4 regions of the Halomonas sp. KHS3 genome follow, and region 3 is predicted to be linked to each of the others. Evidence: predicted binding sites of a transcription regulator. Region 3 holds the regulator's gene; each other region holds the start of a gene.
The links. The regulator sigma-54, encoded in region 3, starts transcription at its own class of promoters, with help from an activator protein. The targets are predictions, from matches to a motif close to TGGCACNNNNNTTGCTNT.
Positions count from the first base shown of each region.

Region 1: a site for sigma-54 is predicted at 6,506-6,523, ahead of RO22_RS18495 (MSMEG_0572/Sll0783 family nitrogen starvation response protein). Genes of this name have one in related genera too.
Region 2: a site for sigma-54 is predicted at 3,995-4,012, ahead of RO22_RS06955 (HAD-IIB family hydrolase). Genes of this name have one in related genera too.
Region 4: a site for sigma-54 is predicted at 6,697-6,714, ahead of RO22_RS06175 (formate/nitrite transporter family protein). Genes of this name have one in related genera too.

Region 1 covers NZ_JWHY01000009.1:46,269-54,639, forward strand. The annotation lists gene dksA (RNA polymerase-binding protein DksA) at 1-284, opposite strand, end outside; gene RO22_RS18465 (DUF1826 domain-containing protein) at 408-1,070, opposite strand; gene RO22_RS18470 (metal ABC transporter permease) at 1,144-1,977, opposite strand; gene RO22_RS18475 (metal ABC transporter ATP-binding protein) at 1,967-2,713, opposite strand; gene RO22_RS18480 (zinc ABC transporter substrate-binding protein) at 2,832-3,893, shown strand; gene RO22_RS18485 (hypothetical protein) at 3,890-4,534, opposite strand; gene RO22_RS18490 (PLP-dependent aminotransferase family protein) at 4,838-6,235, opposite strand; gene RO22_RS18495 (MSMEG_0572/Sll0783 family nitrogen starvation response protein) at 6,595-7,077, shown strand; gene RO22_RS18500 (Nit6803 family nitrilase) at 7,092-8,084, shown strand; gene RO22_RS18505 (MSMEG_0568 family radical SAM protein) at 8,077-8,371, shown strand, end outside.
Region 2 covers NZ_JWHY01000002.1:1,047,605-1,053,567, forward strand. The annotation lists gene RO22_RS06930 (DUF6916 family protein) at 66-386, shown strand; gene RO22_RS06935 (GNAT family N-acetyltransferase) at 407-907, opposite strand; gene RO22_RS06940 (FlgO family outer membrane protein) at 993-1,523, opposite strand; gene RO22_RS06945 (hypothetical protein) at 1,588-2,253, opposite strand; gene RO22_RS06950 (OmpA family protein) at 2,464-3,474, shown strand; gene RO22_RS06955 (HAD-IIB family hydrolase) at 4,126-5,043, shown strand; gene RO22_RS06960 (glycosyl transferase) at 5,104-5,963, shown strand, end outside.
Region 3 covers NZ_JWHY01000002.1:1,368,977-1,377,347, reverse strand. The annotation lists gene RO22_RS08360 (KpsF/GutQ family sugar-phosphate isomerase) at 19-1,005, shown strand; gene RO22_RS08355 (KdsC family phosphatase) at 1,058-1,600, shown strand; gene lptC (LPS export ABC transporter periplasmic protein LptC) at 1,601-2,170, shown strand; gene lptA (lipopolysaccharide transport periplasmic protein LptA) at 2,182-2,697, shown strand; gene lptB (LPS export ABC transporter ATP-binding protein) at 2,709-3,458, shown strand; gene RO22_RS08335 (RNA polymerase factor sigma-54) at 3,588-5,000, shown strand; gene hpf (ribosome hibernation-promoting factor, HPF/YfiA family) at 5,098-5,406, shown strand; gene RO22_RS08325 (PTS sugar transporter subunit IIA) at 5,411-5,881, shown strand; gene rapZ (RNase adapter RapZ) at 5,969-6,901, shown strand; gene RO22_RS08315 (HPr family phosphocarrier protein) at 6,947-7,216, shown strand; gene pmbA (metalloprotease PmbA) at 7,233-8,371, opposite strand, start outside.
Region 4 covers NZ_JWHY01000002.1:872,242-880,612, reverse strand. The annotation lists gene RO22_RS06195 (efflux RND transporter permease subunit) at 1-1,540, opposite strand, end outside; gene RO22_RS06190 (efflux RND transporter periplasmic adaptor subunit) at 1,540-2,811, opposite strand; gene RO22_RS06185 (TolC family outer membrane protein) at 2,889-4,352, opposite strand; gene RO22_RS06180 (sigma 54-interacting transcriptional regulator) at 4,578-6,509, opposite strand; gene RO22_RS06175 (formate/nitrite transporter family protein) at 6,874-7,686, shown strand; gene cynS (cyanase) at 7,746-8,186, shown strand; gene RO22_RS06165 (fructosamine kinase family protein) at 8,205-8,371, opposite strand, start outside.

The DNA of each region.
Region 1 (8,371 bases), on a different contig from region 3:
CGATCGGCTTGGCGAAGAGCTAGACGCAACTCCTCTTCAAACGAGGCTTGATCCGCTTCATCGCTATCTCGCTCATGGGAGGCAATTGCGGTCTTGATCTCTTTTAAGTGCACCTCAAGTTCACTTCGCTCGGCAAGCAGACGATGACGAAAGAACTGCAGCTGTTCATCGTTCATATAGTCACTGGTGGGCATGGCTAATAGCTTGGCTTCCCATGCTTTTTCAGATGACTCATTCTCCCAGTCAACGTTGACCGCCTTTTCATCCGTATTTTGGTTACTCATATGTTGCACATTCATACTTTGGTTACCCATTCATTGTTCTCGCGATATTGACCTGATCAAGACATAACTGCACTCGTCGATGATCGTTCCCAGTGGTCGAGATAGCTGCTGAGATAGCGGCTATTAAGCAGGCTCAATGGTCATGAGTAGTCGTTTGCTACCGTTTTCCAGCGCAGGGCTTCTATGCACCAGGCCCCGCTCTTCGCAGCCTACCCAGCCGCTTCCTTTGATTAACGCTATGTCCCCCGGCGAAAGGTGTTGAATAGCGCTGGTATCGGTTGCGATATCGGGTCGCTCGGGGTGCGGCGCGCCCAGGCCCTCGCGGTTAATGGCGTGCTCGGGCAGCCATTCGCTGCCCGGCCCAAAATAGGTAGTCACCATGCGCACGGGGAGGTTATCGCAGTGAAAGCGCGGGCACATGGCGCTATTGAGCAGGCGCAGGCGAATGCCGACGGTTTGGGTGTCAAACAGAAAGGCGATGGCTTCGGCGATCGTCGCCATATCCTCAATCAGCGAGGAAGCCGCGTCCGGGGCGGGCATGTGACGGCGCAAATCGGCGATGAAGGCTTCATCGGGGTGACCAAGCCAGCTATATTGCCAGGCACGATCCGTTTGGCACTGCGCCTGGGCGCTAAAGGCAATATCGGTGGGCAGCGGGCGCTGGAAGATCGCGATGTTAATGGCGTCTTCAAAGATACGCGGCAACACGCTGATGTCGTGACCCCTGGCGGCATGGTCTGGCAACGTCAATTGAGCAGCAGGTACTGCAGGCATAAGCGAAGACATCAATGACTCCATAAGCGCTGTTAATGAACTAAGGGGGTATACGGCAAAGGAGGTTGTCACTGCTTCCACCGCACTATTTACCGGAATGACAGGACGCGGGCTGGAGGCGCTGACGCAATAAGCGCCAGCCTTGGGTCACAACCGTCGCCAGGGTAAACAGCACAGCGGCGAGCGTGACTATCGTTGGGCCGGTCGGGGTATCCATCACATATGCAGTTCTCAGCCCTGCTGTCACCGCCAGCATGGCGACCCCGGCGGCTACCAATGCCATGACTTCTGGCGTGCGGCAAAATGGCCGGGCGGTGGCCGCCGGGATGATCAACAAGGCAGCTATCAGCAGCACGCCCACCACTTTCAGCGCCACGGCGACGACCACCGCGAGTGCCAAAGTGAGCACTAACTGTTCGCGCCGGGGCTGGATGCCACTGGCATAGGCCAGCTCGTCGCTCAACGTGGCGGTCAATAACGATGACCAGCGCCAGAAAAGCAGCGTCAGCACCAGCGCCACTCCGCCGCCGATAATCCAGATATCCGTTTTCCCAACGGCCAGAATATCGCCAAACAGATAGGCACTCAGGTCGATGCGTACGCCGGCCAGAAACGACACGGCGACCAGGCCGATGGCCAGAGCCGAGTGCGCCATTACCCCGAGCAAGGTATCCATGGCATAGCCACGCCCACTGAGCATTGACACACAGCTTGCCATCACAAGGGCGACCGTCAGTACGCCTAAGAAGATGGAGACGTCCAATAACAGCGCTAACGCCACGCCCAGAATGGCGGCGTGGGCGGTCGCATCGCCGAAGTAGGCCATACGCCGCCACACCACGAAACACCCCAACGGGGCGGCGGCCATGGCCACTAATACACCGGCGATCATCGCCCGCCACATAAAATCATCCAGCATTGGCGGCCTCCTCATGCTGATGGTGGCGGTAGAAGGCTAAGGTCTGGGCGGTCTGATCGCCAAACAGCGCCTGATAGTCCGGCGATGAGGCCACCTGCTCGGGCTTGCCCTCGCAACAGATAACACGATTCAGGCACAGCACATGATCGGCGGTACGCATCACGACGTGGAGGTCGTGACTGACCATCAGTACAGCGCAGCCGTAGCTGCGGCGCACGCTTTCGATATGCTGGTAGAACTCAGCGGTACCTCGGTGATCAAGCCCTTGTGTCGCTTCATCGAGAATCAGAATATCGGGTTTTGCCAGCAGCGCCCGGGCTAACAGCACGCGTTGGAACTGGCCGCCCGATAGCTCGCTCATTGCCGCCTTGATCAATGCCTCGGCGCCGGCATCTTCCAGCGCCTTTTGCACACTGCGATGGGGGTGGCGACGGGGCAAGTTGATAAAACGCTTGACCGTCATGGGCAAGGTAGGATCCAGGTGAAGCCGCTGGGGCACATAACCGATGCGCTGCTGCGGGGCGATGGTCACCTGGCCGGTGGTGGGCGTTACCGCACCGATCAGCGTTTTCACTAGTGTGGATTTCCCCGAGCCATTAGGGCCAATCAGGGTCACCACCTGTTGCCGATATAAATCGAGATTGATGTTCTCGAGGATATGCTGTCCGCCGAAACGAACGTTCAGTTGGCGAACGTTCAGAATCGCATCGTGATCAGGAGGCTGAGCAAGCCGCATAATTGAAGGTCGTCTTTTCTGTATTTGTTATGTTATAACATGTCTATATCGCATAGGCGAGTGTCGATGCCTATGTTCGAACCCAGAAAAGCCATAGTTGATGATGAGGAGAACCCTGATGAATAACCGTTTAGCTCGTTTGTCTTGGCCGCTATTAGCGGCTTTCCCGCTGGTTGCCGCCGCAGAAGTGCCGCATGTGGCGGTGGATATTCCGCCGGTGTATTCGCTTGTCGCTAAGGTGATGGGGGAGCGCGGCGATCCTGAGCTGTTTATTCAGCCCGGTGCTTCGCCGCATGGTTATTCGCTACGCCCTTCTGAAGCACAATCCCTCGATGATGCGGACCTGGTGGTATGGGTAAGCGACGCGCTGACGCCCTGGCTATCCGGCGCCATCGACAGCCTGGCGGGTGATGCACGCCACCTTGAGCTAATGGATGTGCCTGGCATCACCACATTGGAATACCGCGAAGGCGCGACCTTTGCGCTCAACGATGGGGATGAACACGGTCACGGGCACCATGATCATGACCACGACCACGACCACGACCACGACCACGACCACGACCACGACCACGACCACGACCACGACCACGACCACGACCATCATGAGCATGATCATGATCATGGCGATCATGAACACCACGGTCATAATCACAGCCATACCGGCATGAACCCCCATGCCTGGCTGGATCCTGTCAATGCCCGCCGTTGGCTGGATGCCATCGCCGAGCAGTTAAGTGAGATCGACCCTGATAACGCAGCGTACTATCGCGACAACGCCGCCCAAGGGAAAGAGGACTTAACCAGCCTTCAGGAACATATTCAGGATCGTTTGGCCAACAGCGCCGACACCCGCTTTATTGTTTTCCATGATGCTTACCAGTATTTCGAGGAGGCCTTTAACGTCCAAGCGGCCGGGGCTATTTCCATCGGCGACGCATCGTCACCCAGCCCGGCACGTATTGAGGAACTGCAAACGCTGGTGAATGACGAAAATATCCAGTGCGTTTTCAGTGAACCTCAGTTCAATCCGCAGATGGTCCATAACGTGTTTGGGGATACGTCGGCTTATATCGGCGTCATGGATCCCTTGGGCGTGGGTCTGACGCTGGATGCTGGTCTTTACGATGCGCTACTGGAACAGCTGGCTAATGAGATTGCGCGCTGCACCGATGCCTAAACAGCTTTTTTCTTAAACAGCTTTCCAAGTTGATAAAGGTCGTGCATATACCTATCAAACTTTGAAACAAGCAGCGACATAAAGATAAAGGCATAAATAACCAGCATGATGATCAGGGGGTCGTTAAGCCAGGCCAGAAAAGGAGTCGATATCGGATAGCTAATCGTGTAGACAGTCATGGCCGCTAATAGCTGAACCAGGAAACAATTAACAATCACCAGGGCAATCAACGCTGCTCGTATATTGATATGTGGCAGCGTTGTTTTCCAAAACGGTAAATGGCGTACTTCTATGCGCTGTCGCTCTGCACCTTCTCTAACGCCGTTAAAGCTCAATCTTTTTTTACGCCGCAGTAAGGGGATTGCATAGCTGCCTGCCTCCTCTTCAGAAAACGCTGCCAAGGCGATATCCCGATTGAATTCAGCACCCAAGGCATTGGCCGCCACTTGATCGAAATCTGCCCACGCATGGTTTTGTTGAGCGGTTTTAGCTTGGTCAGAAAGCGTTTTTAAGCGGTTTTTATCGGCCTTCGACAACTTCTTATCATTGCCGACGTTTATATTGTAATGAATTTCGTATACCTGATATAAAGCAACGGTCACACCCACAAAAATCATAAAAAAGACAATGTATATCAACATATTAACAGACACCTCCTAAACAAAACCGAACCTGCTAGGCGAAAAACAGCTTTGTTAGCGTTCAAACTAACTTAAAGACTATGCCTGCGCACAGCTGACAAGTACAGGCTCAGAAAGCCTCAAAAAAGCCGGATCAGACTACGGATCGCAAATTCCCACACCGTGGTAGTGCCCCACAGCGTGCATTAAACCAGGGAGATGAGGACTCCTGTCATTCATCGCCGAAGATAATGGGCGTTAAACCACTTTTGCTATTCGTCTGGCTAATCAATACCAAACCGTCACTAGGACAGTTGACCAAGGTTACATCGTCAGAGATGACAGATAGGCAGGTTGGTCGATGATATCCGCCACATAATGCAGCCTTTCCTCCCAGTCCTCTCTTGTCAGTTGACCACCGAAGCACAAGCGCAGAGCTTCAGGGGGATGGTTGTCGGTACTAAAAGCAGCGCTGGCAACCGCACTAACGCCATGTGAACGTAATTGCACCGCCAGCTCTGAAGGGTTCCAGCCAGAGTGCTTGGGCAGCTTGAGCCATAGGTGGAAAGCACCTTTGGCAGACACGATGCGCTGACGTCCCAGAATCTTCTCGGCTATTTCAAGGCGGGCAATGGCCTCGATACGGATCGCTTTAAGCATGGCATCTGCCGTCCCATCGGTTATCCACTCAGTGACCAGGGCGTCAATCAGCGGGCTGGACATCACCGAGGTGGCTCGAAGCGCCCCAGCGGTTCTCTGCGCCTGTCGCTTGGTGGGGGCGTGTAGGAATCCTGATCGCAAACCGGGGCCAAAACACTTGGCAGTCCCCGTCAGATAGTAAGTGAGCTCAGGGGCCAAGTTAGCAATAGGGACGATCTTCTCTTCGCTGAGCATGGTGTAAGCATCATCTTCAATAATCGGGATGCTATAGCGCAAGGCAACATCGGCCAAAGCTTCACGACGCCCCAAGGGAATAGTCGTCGTCGTGGGGTTTTGGATGGTGGGATTAATGTACAAAACGGCCACTTGACCCTGCTTACAGATATCCTCGAAGGAGCGAACAAGAGGGCCATCGGAGTCACGCTCCAATGAATGCAGGGTCAGCCCGAGCTGGGCCGCAATAGCCTTTAGGCCGGGGTAGACCAGGCTTTCGACACAAATTAGTTGACCTGGGGCTACCAACTGCATCAGTAGCCCAACCAGGCCGCTGTGAATACCGGGGCATATCAAGACCTGTTCCAGTGTCGTGTTGTCCAGCCGCCGATCCAGCCATTGGAGCGCAGCCACACGGTCATGATGGCTGCCACCAAAGGTTTGATAACGCAGCAGTGAGTAAAGATCACGCTGGGCCAACACCGAGATAGCGCTATCGCGTACTCGTTCAATCAACGTCGGTATCGCGGGCTCAATCATTAGGTTCATGGTCATCTCATAACCACTGCTCGGCTTCACTGACACTGCCTTACCTTTAATAAAAGTGCCCGAGCCCGGATGCGAGTCAATCAAGCCTCGCAGCTTAGCTTCGTTATAGGCACGCGCCGCCGTCGTGTAATTGATACTCAAAGCCCCCGCCAGTTCTCTCAGCGGGGGCAGTCGCTCGCGGGGCTGCAGCCGACCACTACCGATATCTTCAGCAATCAATTCAGCGACCAGACGATAAGCTGGCTGGCTGACCTCCTTGTCTAAACGTTTTCGCCAGCGTTCCAGCTCAGATGTATGCATATCTTCCCCGTCGTTAAATAAACATTGTTACCTACTCTTCTTATCGACCAAAACTTATCACTGATGGGCTAAAGATTGCACAAATAAAAAATTGATTGCATATGTACTTAATGGTGCAAAACACACTTTTATTGCACAAATAAGGTGAAAAACACAGTTTTTTTGAAACATTAGCCTTTTATTATTTTTTTAGCCTAAAAATTTGGTCAATTTTTAGGCTTAGAGCGACCTACATGATCGACAATTGATTGGATCAATAAGCATATCAATTGGCACGTCGATTGCTCCGTATTGATCGTACCGCTTGTGTAAGCACGGCGGTTAACGACTCTCCCACTCGCAATAAACGGAGCTTAGACATGCCTACAGTGACGCAACCACTCAACAAGAAAGGCGATTTTCTGGTCGACTACGAAGAGAAGGTTTTTGAAGACGTAAAAGCGAAACCAGGCGAAAAAGCCCTGGTAACTTTTCATACGGTTGCCTTTGAGGGGTCGATCGGCTTCGTGAATATGCTGCAAGCAACGCGCTTGCTGCGTAAAGGCTTTGAAACCTCCATCTTACTGTATGGCCCCGGGGTCACTTTGGGCGTACAGCGGGGCTTCCCCACCCTGGGCGATGAAGCGTTTCCCGGCCACATGAACTTCAACAATCAGTTGACCAAGTTTATGGCCGAGGGAGGCAAGGTCTACGCCTGCCGCTTTGCTCTTCAAGCACTCTATGGTCATGGCGAACCGTCACTCATTGAGGGCATCCGCGCGATCAATCCACTGGATGTGCTTGACCTTAAGCTGCTTCACGTGCGCGACGATGCACTGATCATCGATACCTGGACGGTCTAAGGGGAGCAGCGGCCATGGCACAAGCAAACATGACAGAAACCACCATAGTGCGGGCCGCTGCCGCTCAGCTTTCTCCCGATCTTGAGAGTGTTGGCGGCACGCTGGTCAAGGTACTGGATGCCATCGACGAAGCGGCCAGCAAGGGGGCTGAGCTGATCGTGTTCCCCGAAACCTTCGTTCCCTACTATCCGTACTTTTCATTTGTCTACCCCGCCGTGGCCTGTGGCGCCGAGCACTTACGGCTGTATGAACAGGCCGTGGTGGTACCAGGCCCAATCACTGATGCTGTCGCTGAGCGCGCTCGCACCCTGGGCATCGTCGTCGTGCTTGGCGTTAATGAGCGTGATCATGGCACCCTCTACAATACTCAACTGATCTTTGATAGCGACGGGCGTCTGTTGCTGAAACGCCGCAAGCTCACGCCGACCTACCACGAACGCATGATTTGGGGCCAGGGCGATGCCTCGGGCTTGAAGGTGGTGGATAGCGCCGTGGGCCGTGTTGGCGCCCTGGCCTGCTGGGAGCACTACAATCCGTTGGCACGTTATGCCCTGATGACCCAGCACGAGCAGATCCACTGCAGCCAGTTTCCTGGCTCGCTGGTCGGCCCAGTCTTTGCGGATCAAATTGAGGTAACCATCCGTCATCACGCCCTTGAAGCGGGCTGTTTCGTGGTTAACGCCACCGGCTGGCTAACCGACTCCCAAATCGAATCCATTACCCCCGACACCACGCTACAACGTGCTCTGCGTGATGGCTGTAACACCGCCATTATCTCGCCAGAAGGTAAGCACTTGGCCGAGCCGCTGCGCAAAGGAGAAGGCATCGTCATTGCCGACCTGGATTTCGCCCTGATTACCAAGCGTAAGCGAATGATGGATTCGGTGGGCCACTATGCGCGCCCTGAACTGTTGAGCTTAGCCATTAACGATATGCCCGCCCACTGCTTCCAGCCACTGGCCACTTCCGCTCAGGGCCATAATGCCCAAGGAGATGAAGATGAGTAAGCTCGCCGATCGCTCACGCTTGTTCACCGAACTTCAAACCCATGGCGTACGCCTGCAGGATGCATCACAAGAGCATGTCAGCCGACGGGGCGGCGCTGGCCCTTCTGACCATCAGGCAATAACCATCGATGGAATCACTATGATGGTGCCCGTCTATACCCAGTCGGCATGGCGTTCACCGTTTAGCGTAGTGTCAGGTGATGAAGGGCATAGGCTGACTGAAAACACGATTCCTATGGCCGATATTACCTTTGCAGATACGCCCCACTTCTACGACCTGCAAACCG
Region 2 (5,963 bases), 320 kb from region 3:
AGGTAGGGCAACAAGTGATGGTGGCCGAACGTTTGGAGGTTCGGCCTCTTATCGTAGGAGTCACGATGTTAGGCACCATTACGGCGGCGGACTTTCAGCCGCTACAGGGAAAAGAGTGTACCTTTGAGGCGACCTCTGCGCTTTCGGTGAAGTTAACGGTCGAGCAAATAACAAGCCGCCCCGACTGCCAAGTGCCTGGGGCAGACGAAGCGCGAGAGCCTTTCGGTGTTCTTCTGTCTGGGCAGCAAGACGAGGTTGATTTTACCAGCGCCACCGGGGTCTTGCGCTTAGGCGACGGGGCAACGCTGGAAGGCGTCTACATTAACCGTGTGTTACCCCCAATGGGTGGTGACCCACGGCCCTGGTATCAACTGGTTTTTAACTAATAGTTTTAACTAATAGTTGACTAGGGCGTTTGCGGATACCAGACCCAGCGCTCTACTGCCCCCATTAATCCTTCAAAACGGAACCCTAGCTGCTGGTAAAGCTGTTTGGCATAAACATTAAATGGATCGACGGAGAGGGAAACGGGGCTCATAACTTGAGCCCCTGCTGACTGGACTGCCCTAAGAACAACAGCCCCATAACCCTTGTTACGTGCCCCCTTGATCAGCGCGAGGTCGAGAATATGCACTTCATTAGCACCGAAATCCACCGTCACACGGCCGATCCGCTCACCCTGTTTCTCGACAATATAATACAAGGCATTGGGGTAGGCGGTTCCATAACCGATTGCTTGGGCCTTAACCTGCATCTCAAGCAGCGCCTCAATCATGTCTTGATCAGCCAGCGCTAGTTGCAGGTCTTGCCGGATATCTCGATAAAGCGCTTCAAGAAAAAGATGATCTGAATCTCTAGAGGGCCGAAGTTGCAACCCATCGTTTAAGTGCCCGCCAATACCTGCCATTCGTTTGCCATTGCCCAAGGGTATAAGTTGATTGAATCGCCCACCACTACAAGATAAGCGTGAGCTTGTCAAAAATTGTGAGTGCTCACCAACCCCCTTGGCCCTCTAACAAGCTTCGGGTGTTGTTATTGAGTGGTAAGCGGAAATCGGCGCTGCCGAGTACCATGGCATCACCTGCTCGCACGACCCTAGCACTTACATAGACGTAGTCCTGGCCCTGTGCATAGGTGCCCATTAAAATTGAACGGGCGTTGTGCTGAGCGGTTAAACGCTGAACTTGCCGTGATAGAATCAATTCCCCCACGCTCTCTTCGATAAACATGCTGTCGCGCATTTTGACTTCGCGTACCTGCATACCCTGGCGGGCCAGTGCGGAGGCCATAATTTCAGAGCTAATACGCCCCAGTGTGGATGACTGGCTTAGATTGTCGATGCTCACAAAAGTGGCGGCAATCATGGGGCTATAGCGCGTGAGCTCTGGATTGCTGGCAACCATCTGCTCGGCAGCGGCATGAACCAATTCAGAGAGATCGGGTTCCGGTTCGGCGGGCGTATTGTTAGCATTGCCCAGCGCGCTGCAACCAGCCAGTAACAGTAGCGTTATGCCCATGGTCATCCCACGGGTAGCATGGCCGATAGAGCGAGCGCGCCAAGTAGTGAAAAGTGTCATCAGCATGAAATTACCACGTATCAGTAAGGGAAACGGAGGGTGTGGTAGGTGCCTGAGGCACGCGATGGGGGGCATATTGACGACGGTCACCGGCATTGATGTAGTAAATGTTGGACGAAGAGTAGAGAATTCGTTCGCCATCGATAATTTGCGTGGTCACGATGATCTCTTCGTCACCGGTGTATGTCCAACTACCGCTGGTGGTATCGGCAAGCATGCCGGCGGGGATTAATCCCAGCGCAGGTTCGCTCCACTGATTAAACGGAATCGTGGCTACCGCAATGCCCGCGGTGAGTGCGGTAAAAGCGCCAACCGGTGGGCGGATAAAGCCGCGGTCACGGTGCTCGACAACTTCGACGTCGATAGTGATATTGGCGCTGTTTGCAGTGGGGGCGGTGGTAAGGTTAGCGCCCCGTGACACCAGTTCGCTGGTCAGCAGTGCGCGAAAGCCACGCCCAAATTCACCGCCACTGTAGGCGTGCAGTGCTTCGCTATCTGACTCGCTGATGTGTAAATCGCGATTGCGGACGCGCTCGCGTTGTAAAATGCTGGTAGCTTCATGGCGGGCCAGCACATCCCAGTGGTGAGCTGCCTGCATACGTTGCTGTTCGGTATAGGGGTAGGTAGTGGCGATCGGCGCTTGAGATGTATTGGCATAAAAGCAGCCGCTAAGCATTAAGCTTGCCAGCCCCAAACTAACAGGACGTATGAAATAGGGTAATGGAAATAATCGGGGACGGGTGCGCACCTGCTGGTTCCTTTTTCGCTACAAAACGGCTTTTGATAGACTATGTGCTTTGCTTAGTTTGCCATGCCTAATTCGACGTATCTAATTCATCATACCTAGCAAGATCGGCCACGAGGTTAAAAACTTGAATGAGCGATAATGCCAATGCTTGAAGATCACCGCGGCGGTCCGCGCCATGATTCGCTGATGTCGGCCTATCATGAAAGTGATAGCGGTAGCGGTTGGATGATCAGTTATCTCGATATCATGACCTTGTTGGTGGCTCTGTTCGTGGTCATTATCGCCGCTGCAGGGCCGGTTATTCCTCAATTGAACCAGAAGGATAGTGTGAGCGAGGACGCGGGCACATCCTCGCCTACTTTGGGAGTCCCCCTGCCTGAAGCATTGGCCCAGGTAAGCCATAAGCGTGAGAGTGTCGCCCGGTGGAGCAGTGCAGGATTGAACCCCATGGCGATTAGTGCGGCACTTGGCGTGGCAGGGCTGCCCAAGCTGGCCGATCTTCCTCGACGAGTCAGCTTCGGTGTTCCACCGCTTTTGGCAGCACCATTGCCGCCTGCTGAGCCGGTTATTTCTTTACCAAAACTACTGATGCCCGCGGGCAGCGATGATTTTACATCGCCCTTAGCTGACTACATGGTGGTGCTAACCGACCACCCCCCGGCAAATGTACAAGCGGTGAGCGATGAGTCAGTAGCGGGGGCGACTGCGCTAAATCAGGCGCTTTCGGAACGCGTTGAAGAGTCTACCTATTTGCCCGACCTGGAGGGTGTTGAAGTATCGCGGGTGGCTGAGGGGATTAGCCTGCGTGTACAGGATCAACTGCTGTTTCCCTCTGCCACGGCTGAGCTAACCAACGATGGGTCGTCACTAGTGAGCAGTTTGCTCGAGACTATTCAGCGCTACGATGGCGAAGTGTGGGTGGAGGGCCATTCGGACAGCCAGACCATTAGCACCGAGGAGTTCTCATCTAACTGGGCGCTGTCGAGTGCTCGTGCCATTGCCATTGTGGAAGCGCTGGAAGCGGCGGGCGTGGATGCTGAACGCCTTCGCGCAGTCGGCTTGGCAGCAACAAAACCGCTAGAGAGCAACGCCACCGCGGAAGGGCGTGCACGTAATCGGCGGGTTGAGGTGGTGATTCATGTGGAGTAAGGGGCAGTTAATAGAGGAGTAAATAGCTGCTCAGCTATAAGGAAAATGTCATTGCGAGAAGCGCAGCGACGCGGCAATCTGATTTGTCAGTGATAGCTAACCCCGAGATTGCTTCTCTATGTTTGCAATGACGGCAACATGATCGCCACGCTTCGCTCGCGATGACATAAGAGGGGCAATGACATAGAAAAAAGCCCGCCGGGGGAGGCGGGCATTAAAGGGCTTGGCTCACTGCAGTCCACTGGCATCAGGTGAGGGGGTGTACAGGATTGCCAGTGGGTACAATATCAGTATAGCTATTTATTAAGCGTTGCCAAGTGCGGTAAAGCTTTTTTTACTTTTTATCATCTTAGTTATCGCTAATGCTTATTCTGAAAGGGGCTGTACAAAGCGCACCGATCTGCTTCATGCACTTTTGTGGTGCGTTTTAACTGCCTCTTTTTGGTGCTTGCAAGTACTCTGATTTATTTATCCCGTCAAATGCCACGTAACCCTCTGTTGAATAGACACTTCTCTGTTTTGGCTTATTAATTGCTATGCTTTACGTAGCAATTAATAGCTGGTCATAGTAGTTAATAGCTGGCCATAGCTATTTAGGCGTTCTAGACATGACGTCTTAACGAAGCGTTAAGGCCGAAGAGAGGTAGTGCTATGCCTGAACCCGCTCGTCTTTCAGCGTCAACCCCTTCGGTTGATCCGGCTCTGCAGCCGCGGCTTGTCTTGACCGATTTAGATGGCTCACTGCTCGACCATCACAGTTATGACTTCAGCCCTGCTGCTCCCTGGCTTGCCCGCTTAAAGCAAATGGGGGTGCCGGTGGTTCCGGTGACCAGTAAAACCCGTGCCGAACTGATACCGCTGCGCGAAGCGCTGGGCCTCACGGCAACCCCATTTATTGCTGAAAATGGTGCGGTTATTGGTCTCCCCCCTGGCTGGTGTCATGCACGCTTAGACCGTCCAGGCAGTGGCCGTGATGGTGTCGTTATCAAACATCCTGGTGTGGATATTGGCTTTATACGTGCCCGATTAAAGGTGTGGCGTGAACGCTTGGATATTCGCTTTACCCGCATGGGAGAGATGAGCGTAGCTGAGGTGATGGAGCTTACCGGGCTCGACGCAGTTCGCGCCCGGGATGCTCGGCAGCGGGAAGGTAGCGAACCGTTGTTGTGGGAAGACTCGGCCGTGGCCCTTGAGACGTTTCGCGCCGCTTTAGAGGGGGATGGCTTACAGCTTACTCAAGGTGGGCGCTTTTGGCATGTAATGGGGCGCTCCGCCGATAAGGGCAATGCCGTCGAGTGGCTGGTTAAACGCTTCACGGCATTAAGAGGGCGAATGCCTCTTTCATTGGGTTTGGGAGATGGGCCAAACGATATCACTATGCTCGAAGCAGTGGATCAAGCGGTCGTGATACGAGGTTGTCACGACTTAGCCGTAGAACCCCGCAACGCTTCGCTCTATCGCACGGATGCCACAGGGCCAACCGGCTGGTCTGAGGGAGTGGCCTACTGGTGGGGGCGAGATGACCGCCGTTTAGCGACGGCGGAAAAGGGCGATGCCGCTGTCCTTTGAGTACAGTTATTTGAGTCCAGTTATTTGAGTCCAGTTCTATGAATCCAGGGAGGTAAGTGAATGAGTGACTTTCATCAAAACGGAATTATTACCGACTTTCACAACCTTACCCGGCGCTCGGTGGAGGCGCTTGAACAAGAGCTGTGCCAGTTTGCTCGACGACGTCCAATGGGGCTGATTCTACCGTCGCTGTTTTCGGAGCTGGAAGGGCCAGCGCTGTCGGCGATCGTCGATGAGCTGGTTAAAGTCCCTTATCTCAACGAGATTGTCATTGGCCTGGATAGAGCCGATCGCGAGCAATTTTTATATGCTCGGGAGTTTTTCTCACGCCTGCCGCAACACACGCGCATCTTATGGAACGATGGCCCACGGCTGCGCGCCCTGGATGCGGAGCTGGAAGAGCACGGTTTAGGCGCTTTAGAGCCTGGGAAAGGGCGCAATGTATGGTATTGCGCAGGCTATATGCTGTCGTCAGGGCGCTCGACGGTGGTAGGGCTTCACGACTGCGATATTTTGACCTATGAGCGTGGGCTGCTTGCGCGCTTGATGTATCCGGTGGCGCACCCCAATTTCAATTACAGCTTCTGCAAAGGTTATTACCCCCGTATTGCCGAGGGTAAACTGAATGGGCGCGTCTCACGGCTGTTAGTCACACCGCTGCTGCGGGCGCTTAAAACTGTCTGTGGGCCGATGCCCTACCTTGATTACCTGGATAGCTTTCGCTACCCACTGTCAGGTGAGTTTGCGATGCGCAGCGAAGTGCTTGAGGGGATTCGTATGCCTGCGGATTGGGGGCTGGAAATTGGCGTTTTGTCGGAGTTACAACGCAACTACTCCCTGCGCCAGCTCTGCCAGGTAGATATTGCCGATGCCTACGACCACAAGCATCAGCCGGTTAGCGAAGATGATCCTGATAGCGG
Region 3 (8,371 bases):
TTGTTAAGAGAAAACGCTATGCGCCAGCCTATCGCCCCCTCCAGCCTACTACGTGAAAGCGCACTGCGTACGCTACAAATCGAGCAGGCAGCGATTGGAGGCCTTCAGGCTAAGCTAGACGAAAGCTTTGATCGCGCCTGTGAGCTAATTCTCGCCTGCCAAGGTCGTGTAGTGGTGACCGGTATGGGCAAGTCGGGGCATATTGCTGGCAAGCTAGCGGCGACACTTGCCAGTACCGGCACGCCGGCTTTTTTCGTTCACCCCGGCGAAGCCAGCCATGGCGATCTAGGCATGATTACCCGCGCAGATGTAGTGTTGGCGCTCTCTAACTCGGGCGAAACTGCCGAAGTCACTGCTCTGCTACCACTGCTTAAACGCCTGGGCACACCGCTGGTCAGCATGACGGGGCGGCCCCACTCCACGCTTGCCAAGCACGCTGATGCGCACCTAAACAGTGGCGTCGAGCGTGAGGCTTGCCCGCTCGATCTAGCCCCCACCAGTTCCACCACCGCTGCCCTCGCCCTGGGTGATGCACTGGCGGTTGCGTTACTGGAAGCACGCGGCTTTACCGCTGAAGATTTTGCCCTCTCCCACCCCGGCGGCAGTTTGGGCAAGCGCTTACTGCTACGCGTTAGAGACCTCATGCACGACGGCGCACGCCTGCCCCAAGTCGCATTGGGCAGCCCGCTGCGCGACGCATTACTCGAAATTACCCGGCAAGGGCTTGGCTTTACCTGCGTAGTGGATAGCGAAGGACGATTAGCGGGGGTCTACACCGATGGCGATCTACGCCGCACGCTGGATCAATTCCATAATCTGCGCGACGTGCGCGTTGATGATGTCATGACCCGGCCGGGCAAGCGCATAGGCCCCGATATCCTGGCGGCCGAAGCGGTACGCATCATGGAAGAAAGCCGTATTACCGCGCTAGCGGTGGTTGATGAACAACAGCGCCCAATTGGGGCTCTACATATGCACGACCTGCTCGCCAGCGGCGTTATTTAACCCAGCGGCGCCAACACGACCTGCTTTACGAACTGATTGATATGGAGGTTCTATGACCCTACCTGCCTCGCTACTCGACCAACTCCGCCGTGTACGCCTGCTAGCACTGGATGTTGACGGCGTCCTTACCGATGGGCGCCTCTACTTTCAGGCCGATGGTATCGAAATCAAAGCATTCCACACCCAGGATGGCCACGGGCTAAAGCTTCTCAAACGCGTGGGCGTACATGTCGCGTTGATTACCGGGCGCGACTCCCCCATGGTTAGCCAACGCGCGGCGGCACTCGGCATTGACCATGTTCACCAAGGCTGTGAAGACAAGCTGGCCACACTGCGCGGGCTCTGCCAGCGCCTCGATATTGAACTAGAGCAGGTGGCTTATTGTGGCGACGACCTACCCGACCTAGCGGCTATCAAACGTTGCGGCGTCGGCATTACCGTGCCAAACGCGCCGGACTATATGCATACCCACGCCGACTGGACTACCGAACGCCTGGGTGGCCACGGTGCCGTACGTGAGATCTGCGATACGCTGCTTGAATCTCAAGGACACTGGGGCGCGGTGCTCGACACCTATCTGCACGGCCGCACGTAAATGTTTAAACGCTTTAAAGTACGCCTCTGGTTAGCCGGGCTAGTCATCGCGCTGGGGATTCTGCTGGTATGGCTTGACCCCCGCGGGCCTCAAGACACCAGCATCGATCCCGAAGCACAGGCTCAGGAACCTGGCCACGTGCTGGAAAATGCCGAGATTACCCTATTCGGGGATAACGGCAGTGTCATGCAGTCGCTAAAAACACCGCGCCTTATCCATACCCCGCAGCGCAGCGAAACCTGGACGGAAGAGCCCGAGGCAGTACTGTATGACAGCGAAAACCGTCAGTGGCTGGCCAGCGCCGATGTAGGCACGCTCAACACCGCTACCCAAGCCCTGCTGCTGTCAGGTTCGGCTCGACTGTTTGCACCAGATGAAGGCTGGCAGCTAGATACCGAGCTACTGCACTATGATGGCCTCGAGCAGCATGCCTGGAGTGACACACCGGTATTGATGCAGCAACCGCCGCAGCAAATGAGCGCTTCACGTATGGACGTTTGGCTTAACACCAGCCAGGTTCGCTTAACGGATAATGTGCGCGGCACGCACCCCCCGGCCACACAACGCTAATAGGAACCGCCATGAAAGCCATGATTTCCCCAGCCCTGCTCTACACTGCACTGTTCGGTTTAGCGATACCTTTATCAGTGTTAGCCCAAACCAACTCATCTTCCCAGGCCCCAGTGGAAGTGGAAGCCGACCGTTTAGATCTTGATCAGCGGGCAGGCACAGCTGTTTATACTGGGGATGTGGACATTCGCCAAGGCGAAATGCAACTGCGCGGCGAGCGGGTAGAGATCGAACGCAACGACGCGGGCGAACTCTCGACAGCCACCGCTACCGGTGAGCGCGCCTACTTGCGCCATCAAGGCGAAGGGCAAGAAGGCCCCACGGAAGGCTGGGCGCGGCGGATTATTTATCACGTCGCCGAGCGTCGCGTAGAGCTGATCGACCAAGCCGAACTGACCCAGCAAGAGGACACCTTTAGTGGCGGTCGCCTTGAGTATTTTATTGACCGAGAAGTGATTCAAGCGCGCTCTGACGTTGATGGCAGCGAGCCCCAGCGCATACGCATGACCCTTCAGCCTGAACAATAGGGAGCCTAGCTGTGGCCACTGCTGACACTGCGCCGATCAAAACCCTTTATGCCCACCACCTGGCTAAAAGCTACAAACGCCGCCGAGTGGTCAAAGACATCAATCTGGAGATATCCCAAGGCAGTGTCGTTGGCCTTTTGGGCCCCAACGGCGCGGGCAAAACCACCTCATTTTATATGATTGTTGGGCTGGTCAAATCCGACGCTGGCAAGGTGGGTATCGACGATGTGGATTTAACGCGCGCCCCCATGCACGAGCGCGCAGCCGCGGGGATTGGCTATCTACCTCAAGAGGCGTCTATTTTCCGCAAACTCTCGGTTGCCGAGAATATTATGGCGATACTCGAGACCCGCAAAGAGCTTAACCGCAGCGATCGCGAACAGCGCCTGGAAGCGCTACTCGAAGACTTCCATATCACCCATATTCGCGACAACCTGGGCATGAGCCTTTCGGGCGGCGAGCGCAGGCGTGTAGAAATAGCCCGCTCGCTAGCCACAGAGCCCGCTTTTATTCTGCTCGATGAGCCTTTTGCGGGCGTTGACCCCATCTCGGTAGGTGAGATTAAAACCATCATTCGTGCACTGAAACAGCGCCATATCGGCGTGCTGATCACCGATCACAACGTGCGTGAAACACTAGACATTTGCGATATCGCCTATATCGTCGGCGATGGGCAAATCATCGCCAGTGGCTCGCCCGCCTCGATTCTCACCAACCAAAAAGTAAGGGATGTGTATTTGGGCGCCGATTTTCGCCTGTAATGTTTTTGCCTTAATCGCCCCTAAATAGCGCTTTAAAACAACTTTACGACCAATGGCATGCTTATTGCACTTGCGCCAAGCACTCACTCGCACTAGGGTGGAGCATTCTGATTAACGAGTGGTTCTCAGATGGTCATGAAAGCTTCTCTCCAACTGCGTATCGGCACACAGCTGACCATGACGCCCCAGTTGCAGCAGGCCATTGCGCTGCTGCAACTCTCTACGCTAGATCTTCGTCAAGAAATTCAGCAGGCCCTCGATGCCAATCCCATGCTGGAGCAGGAAGATGAATTTAGTGAACAGGCTGTCAGCGAGCCTAAGGAAGAAGAGTGGTCAGAGAGCATCCCTACTGAGCTCTCGGTAGATAGCGACTGGTCAGATACCTATCAAGATATGGGAAGCCAGGGGGGCAGCAGCGAAGGCCCCGACTTTGAGCGCCAGGCAGCCGGGCAGAGCCTTCATGGCCACCTGCTGTGGCAACTCGCCATGACCGATTTTAGCGCTCGCGAGCAGCTTGTCGCGGAAAGTTTAATCGACGCGCTAGACGCCAACGGCTACCTGACCCAGCCGCTCAACGACATCCGTGAAGGGCTTCGTGCCCAGGGCATTGACGGGCTAAGCCAGCGCGAAGTGGAAACCATTCTACTCAAGCTCCAGCAGTTTGAGCCGACCGGCATATTTGCCCGTGACTTGCGTGAATGCTTGATGCTGCAGCTCGCCGCTCTCCCCGATCATACGCCACTGCTGGTTCCCGCCCGCCGCTTGGTGCGGCAGTTTCTCGAAGCGCTTGGCAAAGACGATATGCGTCTGCTGAAACGCCGTCTAGGGCTCGACGACGAACAGCTGGCCGATGTCATCCTGCTTATTCGCAGCCTAGACCCACGCCCAGGCAGCGCCTACGGCGACACCGATGACAGCTATGTCACCCCCGATCTAGTCGTCCGCCACGATAATGAAGGCTGGCATTTAGAGCTCAACCCCGAGGCCCTGCCACGGCTGCGCATTCAGCCCGACTACGCCAGCTTGATTAAGCGTGCGGATAAAAGCGATGACAACCAGTTTCTCAAAGAGCACTTGCAGGAAGCGCGCTGGTTGATCAAGAGCCTCTCTAGCCGAAACGATACGCTGCTGCGTGTTGGTCGCGAAATCATTACCCGCCAGATTGGCTTTTTAGAGCACGGCGAAGAAGCCATGAAACCACTGATACTGGCCGACATTGCCGAAGCCGTGGAGATGCACGAGTCGACTATTTCACGGGTAACGACGCAAAAATATATCCATACACCCCGTGGTGTGTTTGAACTCAAATACTTTTTCTCAAGCCAGGTGAGCGGTCAAGATGGCGACAGCCACTCCAGCACCGCCATCCGTGCACGACTCAAGAAACTGATTCAAGAGGAGCCGCCCGGCAAGCCGCTTTCAGACAGCCGCTTAGTGACGCTATTAGGCGAAGGAGGGATTCAAGTGGCGCGTCGTACGGTGGCGAAATACCGTGAAGCCATGGGCATTCCCTCTTCCAGTGAACGGCGTCGTTTGCGCTAACTTCGTTAACGTTTCAGGGAAACTCTCGACAAGGGCTTTGCAACGCGGCAAAAAGGGTTACAATCGAAGTACAGTCCGATGGATAAGGAGCACGTCAATGCAAGTAAATATCACTGGTCATCACGTAGAACTGACTGACGCCTTGCGTGACTATGTCAACGAGAAGCTTGAGCGTGTAGAGCGCCATTACGACAATATAACTACGGTGCAAGTCACCTTATCAGTGGAGAAAGAGCGCCAGCAGGCCGCCTGTACGCTGCACGCCGCAGGTGCTGACTTACATGCGGAAGCCCTAGACAGTGATATGTACGCCGCTATCGACGCACTAGCGGACAAAATCGACCGTCAACTCGTTAAACACAAGGAAAAAGCACAAGCTCGCGCCCAAGGCGCCGGTGTGCGTTAATTCAATGACGTTGGAAACCATACTCCCCCCGGAACGCGTTCTGTTCGACGTCCCCGGGGGCAGCAAAAAAAGGGTGCTGGAGTTTTACAGCACCTTTATCGCCCAAAATATCCCCAGCCTGGACAGCCAAGAAGTGTTTAGCCGTTTAATCGGCCGCGAGCGCTTAGGTAGTACGGGTATTGGTAACGGCGTGGCTATTCCTCATGCGCGTAGCCCCCACTGCAACGCCCCTATCGCTGGATTTTTGAAACTGGCTGAAGCGATCGATTTTGACGCTATCGACGGCGACCCGGTAGATCTGGTGTTTGTCCTGTTGGTACCCGAAGAGGCAGATGACACGCATCTCTCACTACTGGGTCAGGTAGCGACCATCATGAATGATGCGGACACGCGCCAGCAACTGCGTAAAGCAGCCAGCCAGCGCGAACTGCTTGAGCTGATTACCGCCAAAATTCGCGAGCAATCAGCGGCCTAAGGGTCTGAAACCCTGTTCAGGGCAGATCACAGCAGGTTATCCGCTCACCACCCTCAACGCAGCTTGATCAAAGCAAAGAGAGACTCTATGCAACTGGTGATCATTAGCGGCCGCTCCGGGTCAGGTAAATCTATCGCCTTGCAAGCGCTGGAAGATCTTGGCTACTACGCGATTGATAACCTCCCAGCTATGTTGCTGGGGTCGTTGGTGGATGAACTGCGTGACCAGGGCGACCGAGCACATTTAGCGGTGAGTATTGATGCCCGCAATTTGCCGGGAGCTCTGGAGCGCCTGCCCTCTTTATTAGACGAGTTGCGCCAGCGTAAAATCGACTTTCAAGTTATTTACCTGACCACCGATGCGCGCATACTGCTTGAGCGTTACTCAGCAACGCGTCGCCGTCATCCGCTGACCCGCGATAGCGAAATGACGCTGGAAGAGGCGATCAATAAAGAAGAGACGACGCTAGAGGATATTCGCGATCTGGCCGATCTATTGATCGATACATCACGATTATCGGTGCACGATTTACGCCGTCGCATTACCGACCAAGTAGCCCATCAGCGGCGCGACAAGCTGACGCTAACGCTGGAATCGTTTGGGTATAAACGCGGCGTACCGTTAGACGCCGACCTGGTCTTCGATGTGCGCTGCCTGCCAAATCCGTACTGGGATCCAACGCTGCGCCAGTTCACTGGCCGCGACGCGGAAATCGTGGCTTTTTTGAACAGCTATCCGATTGTTGATGCCATGAGCGACGACATCTTGGCCTGGCTAGAGCGTTGGCTACCCGCTTACCAGAATAGCCAACGTAGCTACATGACTATCGCGATTGGCTGTACTGGTGGCCAGCACCGCTCGGTCTATATGGCCGAGAAGTTAGCGGAAAAATTGACTCCTAGCATGGGCGAAGTTCAACTTCGCCACCGCGAACTGGGTCTGCACTACACCATAAGCGAACAGTTGGCCGCTCCCCTCGTCAGCGCTTCCACACCTAACGAGCGGCCAGAGACCTCTTAAGCGCGTCTATCCATTAATGACACCACTCGGCGAAAAGGAACCAGGGTGCCAGAACGCATACTTACACTTACCAATCAACGCGGGCTACACGCTCGCGCGGCGACAAAACTGGTCAAATGCGGCCAACAGTTCACGGCAAAAATACGCGTTTACAAACAGCAACAGGCCGCCGACGCCGCCAATATCATGTCACTGCTGATGCTTGCCGCACCTTGTGGCACCGAGCTTAGAATCACCGCCGAAGGCGATGACGCCGAACAGGCGCTTGAAGCGATTCAAGCGCTGTTCGACGCCCGCTTTGAGGAGGATCAGTAAGCCGCCGCTTGGCTTGTTAGTCCCCCGCCACGGTCATGGCATCAATCAACCAGCTACCCGTGTGAACACTGCCACGGGTATCAGTGTCATCGCCAATACCTACTAAGCCAGCAAACATCCGCTCCAGGTTTCCGGCAATGGTGAACTCTTCGACCGGGTACTGCACCTTTCCATTTTCGACCCAAAAACCTGCTGCACCGCGGGAATAGTCACCGGTCACACCGTTGACACCTTGGCCCATCAACTCAGTCACCCAAATACCCCGCCCCATCTCTTGCAACAAGCTTTCGCGTGATTGCAGTGGCGTTGCTAAACGCACGTTACGTGCCCCACCGGCATTGCCCGTGGTTTGCATATCGAGACGACGAGCGCTGTAAGAAGAGAGCATATAGCTGGCAATGCGTCCCTGATCGATAAAGCGATTATTGCGCGTTTGCACGCCCTCGCCATCAAACGGTGAGCTTGCCGTGGCGCCAATCTCCATTGGCCGCTCTTCGAGACTAAACCAGTCGGGAAACAATGGTGTACCGAGCCGGTCGCACAAAAACGAGGCCTGCCGGTAAAGCGCACCACCGGCTAACCCACCGAGCAGGTGGCCAATCAAGCCACTGGCCAACGATGGGTCAAACAGCACCGGAAAGGTGCCCGTTGGCGGCCGTTTAGCACCTAGCCTGCGCAGCGTACGCATCGCGGCTTCGCGCCCCACCTCAGCGGGGTCACGTAGCGCCTTGGGGTCACGGGCAGAGGTGTAGTCATAATCACGCTGCATACCGCTCGCGTCTTGGGCAATCAGCATGCAAGAAAGAGAGTGACTACTGCCCTTTTGGGTACCTAAAAAGCCGTGGCTATTGGCGTAAACGCGCACCCCTTCGCCACTGGAGAGAGACGCGCCATCTGACTGTGAGATGCCGTCAACGTCTCGCCCCGCCTGCTCGCAGGCAAGCGCTAACTCAATCGCCTCATCCGTTGTGAGCGCCCAGGTGTAGTGCACTTTTAGATCGGGCAACTCAGTAGCCATAAGGGAGGCATCGGCCAGCCCTGCGGCCGGGTCTTCGCCGGTATAGCGGGCAATCGCCAGCGCTTTCTCTACGGCTGCCTGGATCGAGGCACTGCTGGCATCAGTGGATGAAGCGCTGCCTTTACGTTGACCCACGT
Region 4 (8,371 bases), 500 kb from region 3:
TGAATTTGGACTGCCCGGCACCGGCGATTTTGTGCTTGATAAAAATCGCTGACAGAGCAGGGGTAAAGGTCAGCGCCATTAACGCCGAAATGGCCACCGAGATCGCCACGGTAATTGCAAACTGCTGGTAAATCTGCCCGGTAAAGCCGCCCAGGAAAGCCACGGGTACAAACACGGCTGCCATGATCAACGAGGTCGCAATCACCGGCCCGCCGACTTCTTTCATCGCCCGAATAGTCGCGTCGCGTACACTGATATCGTCCTCTTCACTCAGCACGCGCTCGACGTTTTCCACTACAAGAATGGCATCGTCGACCACTATCCCTATCGATAGCACCAAGGCAAATAGCGTCAGCAAGTTGATTGAAAAACCAAACATGTAGAAGCCTGCGAAGGTACCTACGACCGCAACCGGCACCACCGACATGGCAATCACGGTGAAACGCCAGTTCTGCAGGAAAATAAACAGAATGACGATAACGATCAGAAAGGCTTCAATAAAGGTGTGGAGCACCGTTTCCACGGAGGCATCAATAAACAGGGTGGTATCATAAGGGGCAACATACTCAAGCCCGGGCGGGAAGCGACCGGCTAGTTCCTCCATGGTATCCCGCACACCCTGCGCAGTTTCCAGCGCGTTAGCACCGGGCTGCTGGTTAATAATAATCGGCGTCATGGTTGAGCCGTTCAAACGCGCATCAACCCCGTAAAAAGATGCCCCAAGTTCAATACGCGCGACGTCTTCCAAGTGTAGCGAAGAGCCGTCGTTATTGGTGCGTAGGTAAATATTACGGAAGTCGTCGACATTATTAAGGCGGCCGCCAGCGGTAATCGTATAGGTGTACGCACGCGGCTCACTTTGCGGCGTCGATGCCAAATTGCCCGCAGGCACTTCAGTATTTTGTGCCCTAATCGCGCTGGCCACTTCACTGGGCGTCAGGTCGTACTGGGCCAACTTATCCGGATCCATCCAGATACGCATGGCAAACTCGCCGCCGCCCAACACCTCGGCATTACCCACACCCGGCACCTGGCGCAGTTCATCAAGCACGTTAAGGGTCGCGTAGTTCTGCATATAGATGTTGTCGTAGTCGCCATCAGGCGAGGTCAACGCGATAAACATCAAAATCGAGTCAGAGCGCAGCTCAACGGTGACACCTTGTGACTGCACGGCCTCAGGTAACTGCGAAAGCGCTCCCTGAACCCGGTTGTTGACGTTGATGGTGTTAATGTCGCCGTCGGTGCCGATGTCAAACGCCACGCTTAAGCTCATGAGGCCGTTATCGGCGCTGTTGGAGGTCATATAAAGCATGTTCTCAACGCCGTTAATGGCTTCGGCGATGGGAGCCGCCACCGTTTGCGCAACGGTTTCAGCGTCCGCCCCAGGGAACTGCGCTTGCACCGATACCGTCGGCGGCACCACGCTGGGGTACTGCTCAATCGGTAGAATACGCATGGACATCACGCCCACCAACGTCACGATAATCGCCAATACCGTGGCAAATATCGGGCGGCTGATGAAGAAGTTAGAGAAGTTCATTATTGCGCACCCTCTTCTCCTTCAGCGGGCTGGTCATCACCTGCCCCCTCTTCCATTGTCTCTGCCGCTTCAGACTGCTGTTGGGCCTCTTCTTGCTCCACATCTTCAACGATGTCCTCAGCGTTACCAGCAAACGGCTGAGGATCAATCACCATACCCGGCTCTAAACCAGCGGGGTCGCCGACCACTACACGCTCCCCCGGCTCAAGCCCCTCACGAATCAACTGCCATGGGCCAGCCACTTCGCCCAATGAAACAGTCCTTTCGCGGGCTTTGTCCTCGTCATCCAGGACAAACACTTGCGGGCCCATTAGCCCTTGGGTAACGGCAATTTCCGGGACTGCCATCACATCAAAACGCTTCAGGCCCTCGATGCGTACACGTACAAATTGGCCGGGCAGTACGGTCGCCTCAGGGTTTTCGAAGGTTGCGGATGCCTGCACGGTACTGGTGCCGCTATCGACTCGAGAGCCCAGGAAGTCCAAATGCCCTTCTAATTCGGAATCGCTGCCGCCACTCACGCCAGGAATGCTCAACCGCGCACGAATATCCGACGTATCACCGCCGTCACTCAACTGACGACGCAGCTCAAAGGCATCCCGCTGAGGCAGTTGGAAACGAACTTCCAGCGGATCCAGCGGGGTGATCGTAGCCAGCTCCGTACCCGAAGTCACCAAATTGCCCACGTTAACTTGGCTCAAACCGATCATGCCTGAGACAGGAGCCGTCACCTGGGAATAGCCTAAATCCAGGTTGGCACTGGTCAAAGCGGCTTCTGCTTGGGCGACGCTCGCCTGAGCTACTCGTTGGTCGGCCAACGCCTGATCATACTGCTGGCGACTCACTGAGTTTTGGCTTAATAACTGCTCGAAACGCTGGGCATCACGCTGGGCGCGGGCAAGCTCGGCACGAGCGCTCTGTAAATCGGCTTCACGCTGATTGACCGTGGCCTGGTAAAGATCGGGCTCGATGGTGTAAAGACGATCCCCCTCCTCCACCAACTGGCCGGGTTCAAAGTGGCGTTCCTCCAGAAACCCATTGACTCGGGCCACCAAAGTGACTTCATCATCACTGCGTAGCAGTGAGGGGTACGACTTATCCAACGGTATATCTTGACGCACCATTTCGGCCACTTCGACCTTATGAGGTGGAGCTTCTTGCTGGGCACCCTGTTGAGGCGCCTCGGCTTGTTCTTGACCGCAGGCTGAAAGTGCCAGCGCAGCTACTAGCGTCACCAGACTCGCTCGGCGTGAGTGAATCATCTTCTTCATACGTTGCATTCCCATATATCTTTTTTAAGGTGACCGATAGCACATGCGCACCTGAATCACTTCCAACCGACAAGCCATTACGTGCCAGGTTGGGGCGGTGCACCGATGTTGAGCGCGGACTCATAGCGGTCGTTGCCACCGCTTTCGGGCAAGGTGAAATTCACCTCATCGCCGGTTAACCACGCATTGACTTCTTCAATGGCGTCTACATCCAGGCGCCCGGCCTGCTGACGCAGTGAGAGCAGGTTAACGACATAGTCGTAGCGAGCCTCGGCGTAGTTGGCGATGGCGTTATACAAATTCTGCTCAGCGTTCAAAACGTCCACGATGTTACGGGTGCCGACTTCGTAACCGGCGCGCGTCGCTTCCAGCGCACTTTGGTTGGATACAATGGCCTGCTCGCGAGCCTCGACAGTTTCCACATCGTTGCTGACTTGAGTGTACAGAGAGCGAACCTGTTGAATTGACGAACGACGCTGGGACTCGAAATCATACTGGCTGCTTTCAAGTTGATAAGTCCCCTGGCGGATGCTGGCGCTGGTACTGCCGCCGGTGTAGACGGGTAAATTAGCGCGTATGCCTACTTGGCTAGAGGAGTCATTTCCAGTGGTGTTATCAATATCACTGTCGCCATACTGATAGTTGCCAAAGGCTGAAAGGGTGGGCAAACGACCCGCACGGGCAATTTCCACACCGCTGCGTGATACCTCAATCCCCGCCTGTTGCGCCAATACCTGAGGATTGCGCTCAATGGCTTGCTCTACCCAGTAGTCGCGGTTGCTGGGTTCCGGGAGGGCGATTGGCATACTGTCGCCCAACGCTTCAATACTGGCGTAGCGCTGGCCGGTCAGCTGCTCTAGTGCCTCAAATGCCACCTGCAGATTACTCTCTGCGGCAATGCGATCAGCACGGGACTGGTCAAAGGTAGCCCGGGCCTCTTCGACTTCGGTAATCGCAATCAAACCGACCTCAAACTGTTCGCCTGCCTGTTCAAGCTGACGGCCAATGGCTCGCTCTTGGGCAAAACGCGCTTCGAGGACTTCATAAGCCCGCAAAATATCAAAATAGGCGCTGGCCACGTCAATTAATAGCTGCTGTTCGGTAGCTGCCAGCAGGTATACCTGCTGGTCAATCTGCCGCTCGGCCTGAGTGACTTGGCGGCGCGTGACCTCATCATAAAGCGCTTGGGTGGCTTCGAGGGTGAGCGCTACGGTGTTGTAACGGTCATCACCAGCGCTCACATTACCCGTTCCAGCCCCTGTTCCCGCTCGGGATGAACCCTGACTTTCATATTGCTCGTTATGCGCCACGGTGCCCGAGGCGTTAATTTGGGGGAGTAACCCACCGCGGGCAACGTCTCTGCCTGCTTCAACACCCAAATACTCCGAGCGCGCCGAAGCAAGCTCAGCGTTATTATCCAACGCATCACGGGTAATCGTGATGAGGTCGGCGGCTTGAGCAGGCAATACAAAAGAAGCAGTAAATACCGCTAACAGTAGGGGTCGTAAAGGGGCATTGACTGCCCAGTGTGCCAGTCGCATGGGATTGCCTCTAGGTATCAGCGTCAGATGGTAAACGCGCTTAGTCTCTCAACCTGCTTGTCCTGCAGAAAATTAAGCCACTCGCACGTTAAGCCATTCAGAAAGATGAGCATTATAGTTACATTCATGTATGTATGCTAGCCTTGAACAATCTATAAATATGTGTGCAGCCTGTTGTCAAGTCGCATCCAACTTACCTTAGTCCAAAGCATGGTGGTTTGGCGATTAATGCGGCGCTCTTTTACGAAATTCCCGCGCATCGATACCCCATTTAGTTAGCCGCGAGGCCAGCGTAGTGGGTTTAATACCAAGCAGTTCTGCCGCGCCCCCGGTCCCAGAAATTTTACCTCTCGCCTGTTCCAGAGCGGCAATCGTGCTCGCCCGCCGACGTTGGCTCAGCGCCTGCTCAGTCAGCAGCGTTGCTTTACTTTGCTCTCCGCCGGTGTGGCGCAACGTCGGCATTGGTTGAGCACGCCCCATCGAGCGCGACGGCTCTCCCGATAGCAGGTCATCAAACATTAAGCGTCGATCCTGGGTCACGATGACTTGGCGCTCAATGATGTTTTCCAGTTCACGAATGTTGCCTGGCCATGGGTAGCGCTGCAGAATCTCCAACTGGGCGGGGGGAATGCGCACTCCCGGCTTATTAAATTTCAGGCAGGCACGCTGTAAAAAGTGCCGCGCCAGAAGCGGCACATCCTCAATCCGCTTGCGCAGTGGTACCGAGTCAATAGGAAACACATTGAGTCGAAAGTAGAGGTCTTCACGAAAGTGGCCTGCCTCAATCATGTCGCGCAGTTCGCGATTGGTGGCGGCAATCACCCGCACATCCACTTCGCGGGTACGGTTATCGCCTACGCGCTCAAACTGCTGATCCTGCAGCACCCGCAACAGCTTACTCTGCAGCTCCAGGGGGATTTCACCAACTTCATCCAAAAATAACGTGCCGCCGTGGGCAAGCTCAAAACGCCCTGGGCGATCCTGCACCGCGCCGGTAAAGGCCCCTTTTACATGGCCAAAAAACTCACTCTCAAACAGATCACGGGGAATAGCCGCACAGTTCACGCGGATCAGCGGTCGATCACTGCGCGTACTCCCCGCATGGATGGCGCGGGCAATCAGCTCTTTACCGGTGCCCGACTCGCCGCTAATCAACACGTTGGCGCTGGTGGGCGCAACCAGCTCAATCTGCTGAATCAGCTTGGCCACTGCCGGACTATTGCCGACAATATCGCGATGGTTTAGCTCCGCTTTTATCTCTTCCTGGAGGTACTCATTTTCCAGTTCGAGGCGCTGCTTGAGTGACTCCACCTCAGCAAGGGCATCACGCAACTGCTGCTCAGCACGCTTGCGCTCACGAATATCACGAAACAGCACCACCGCGCCGACCAAACGCCCCATTTCAAAAATCGGTGTACTCGTGTACTCAACGGGAATTGCCTCACCATTTTTGTGCCAGAACACCTCGTTATCGACGTGATGTACCTGACCGTCGCTAAACGAGGCGTGAATAGGGCACTGCTGCACCGGGAAGTGACTGCCATCGGCGTGGGTGTGGTGGAACATCAGGTGAGCGTCGTGGCCCACCATATCCTCGGTACTCCAGCCCAGAATTCGCTCGGCGGCAGGATTAACGAAGGTTGTTTTGCCTTCGGCATCCAGCCCGTAAATCCCCTCGCCCGCTGCGCCAAGAATCAGTTGGTTCTGCTTTTCAATCCGCTCGAATACCTGCTCGACCCGCTGCCAACCCACCTCACCCTGGCGGTGCTGGCGGCCTAATTCCGCTTTTGCTCGCCGCTGCTCAGCTTTATTGCGGTCTATAAGCGTCAGCAACAGCTGTGAAGAGTCGTCGATACGCCGAGCATAAACCTCAACTCGATACGGCTGGCGCAGCATATCTAACATCACCAGGTCATCCGACCAGGCCGCTTTGTGTGTTAGCGCTTCATCGGTGAAGCTCACCCATAGTGGCAGCGAAGCACCCAAGCGATGGCTAAACGGTGCCTCCAAAGGCATTGCTTCATCAATATTGAGCATCGCGCAAGCGGCATGATTCGCAGAGATCAGCTGGTCGGCAAACGGGTCGACCAAAATCATCGACAGGGGCGAAAAGCCACCCATCAACGCAAAAGCGTGATGACTTTCAGGCTCATCCATTAGTGTCGGTCTCAAATGAATTGTCCCATCACCATTCAATTACCGCGCCAGTTACGACATTTCGTCACTAAAACAACGAAATATCGTAATTTACGATATTTCGTAACACCTTAAACGCTCCAAAAACATCCTCTAAAAAACAAATTAATCCATTAAAAACAAAATATTATAAATAATATGCGCGAGTTGGCACACAAATAGCAACGGATGGGTGGATAGTGCGATAGCGCCACACGCTTAATCTCTTTTGCACCAGGACGGCGCAGCCATCGGTTTTATTGCTCCTATTTATTGCTCCTATCAGGGAACACTAAAACTCTTGGGTTAGGCGTTAATTAACCGAAATGACACAGGAGACATATTTATGTCTTATCTAATGCCCAGTGAATTTGTCACCAAGTTGGTGGATCAGGGTGAGTCAAAAGTCTATATGGGCACCCGGGATACGCTTATCCGCGCCTTTATGGCGGGAGCGACCCTGGCGTTGGCGGTTATTTTTGCCATCACCATCGCGACGCAAACCGGCCACTTTTTGATTGGGGCACTGCTCTTCCCCGTGGGCTTTGTGATGCTCTACCTGATGGGCTATGACCTGCTCACCGGGGTTTTTATGTTGGTGCCAATTGCATGGCTCGACAAAAGACCCGGTGTGACACTGCCGCGCATGCTGAAGTGCTGGGCACTGGTAGGGCTCGGCAACCTTGGGGGCGCCCTATTTATCGCCACCTTCGGCTACCTGAATTTCACCATGGGCGGCACCGAGGAGATCAACGCTGTCGGCCAAACGATGATGGCCGTTGGTGAAAGCCGCACGGTGGGTTATCAGGAGGCGGGGCTTGCCGGTTGGATTGTGCTCTTTCTGAGAGGCATGTTCTGCAACTGGATGGTCTCTATGGGCGTGGTAGGTGCCGCCATCTCCACAACGGTTTCCGGCAAAATCATGGCCATGTGGATGCCGATTATTGTTTTCTTCTACCTTGGTTTTGAGCACTCAGTGGTCAACATGTTTCTGTTCCCGATTGGCCTCATGCTGGGCGCTGACTTCACGCTGTATCAATACATTATGTGGAACGAAATCCCCACGGTACTGGGTAATCTGGTAGGCGGCCTAACCCTGGTTGGCTTGGTTCTCTATACCACCCACGTGCGTACTCAGCCCAAAAAAGTGCTGTCTTGATCACAGCCTAGGCCAAAGAAAAGGGCGTTACTCGTCCCCACTGTATAGGAGAAACCCTAATGGATAAACTCGAAATGCGTCACACCCTGCTCGCCGCCAAAGCGCGTAAAAAAATGAGCTGGGAAGATATTGGCAAAGCGGTAGGCATGTCGCCGGTATGGGTGGCTTCCACCTGCTACGGCATGAACAGCGCCAGCCAAGAGGTTGCCGCTAAGCTGTGTGACACCCTGGGCGTGGAGAGCGATGCGGCAGAGGCTTTAGTGGCCTTTCCCATTAAAGCCTGGGATGAAGCGATCCCCCAGGATCCATTTATCTACCGCCTCTATGAAGTTGTCGGTGTGTACGGTGAGACCCTAAAAGACGTGGTGCAGGAGAAATTTGGCGACGGCATTATGAGCGCCATCGATTTCACCATGGAGGTCGACAAAATCGAAGATCCCAAAGGCGACCGGGTACTATTAACCTTGAATGGTAAGTTTTTGCCCTATAAATCTTGGTAAAACGTAAGTTTTGGTAAGTCAGGCGAAGGACTCAAGCCTCGCCACGCAGCGTTCAACCGCAGAACGATAGCCGGCACCGAACAGCACCAGGTGATTCAACAGTGGGTAAAGCTGAAACAGAGCTTCACGCCTCGGCCAGCTGGTCGGGGCGTCGCCGTTCCAGTAGGCGTCAAAAAATGCCTCTC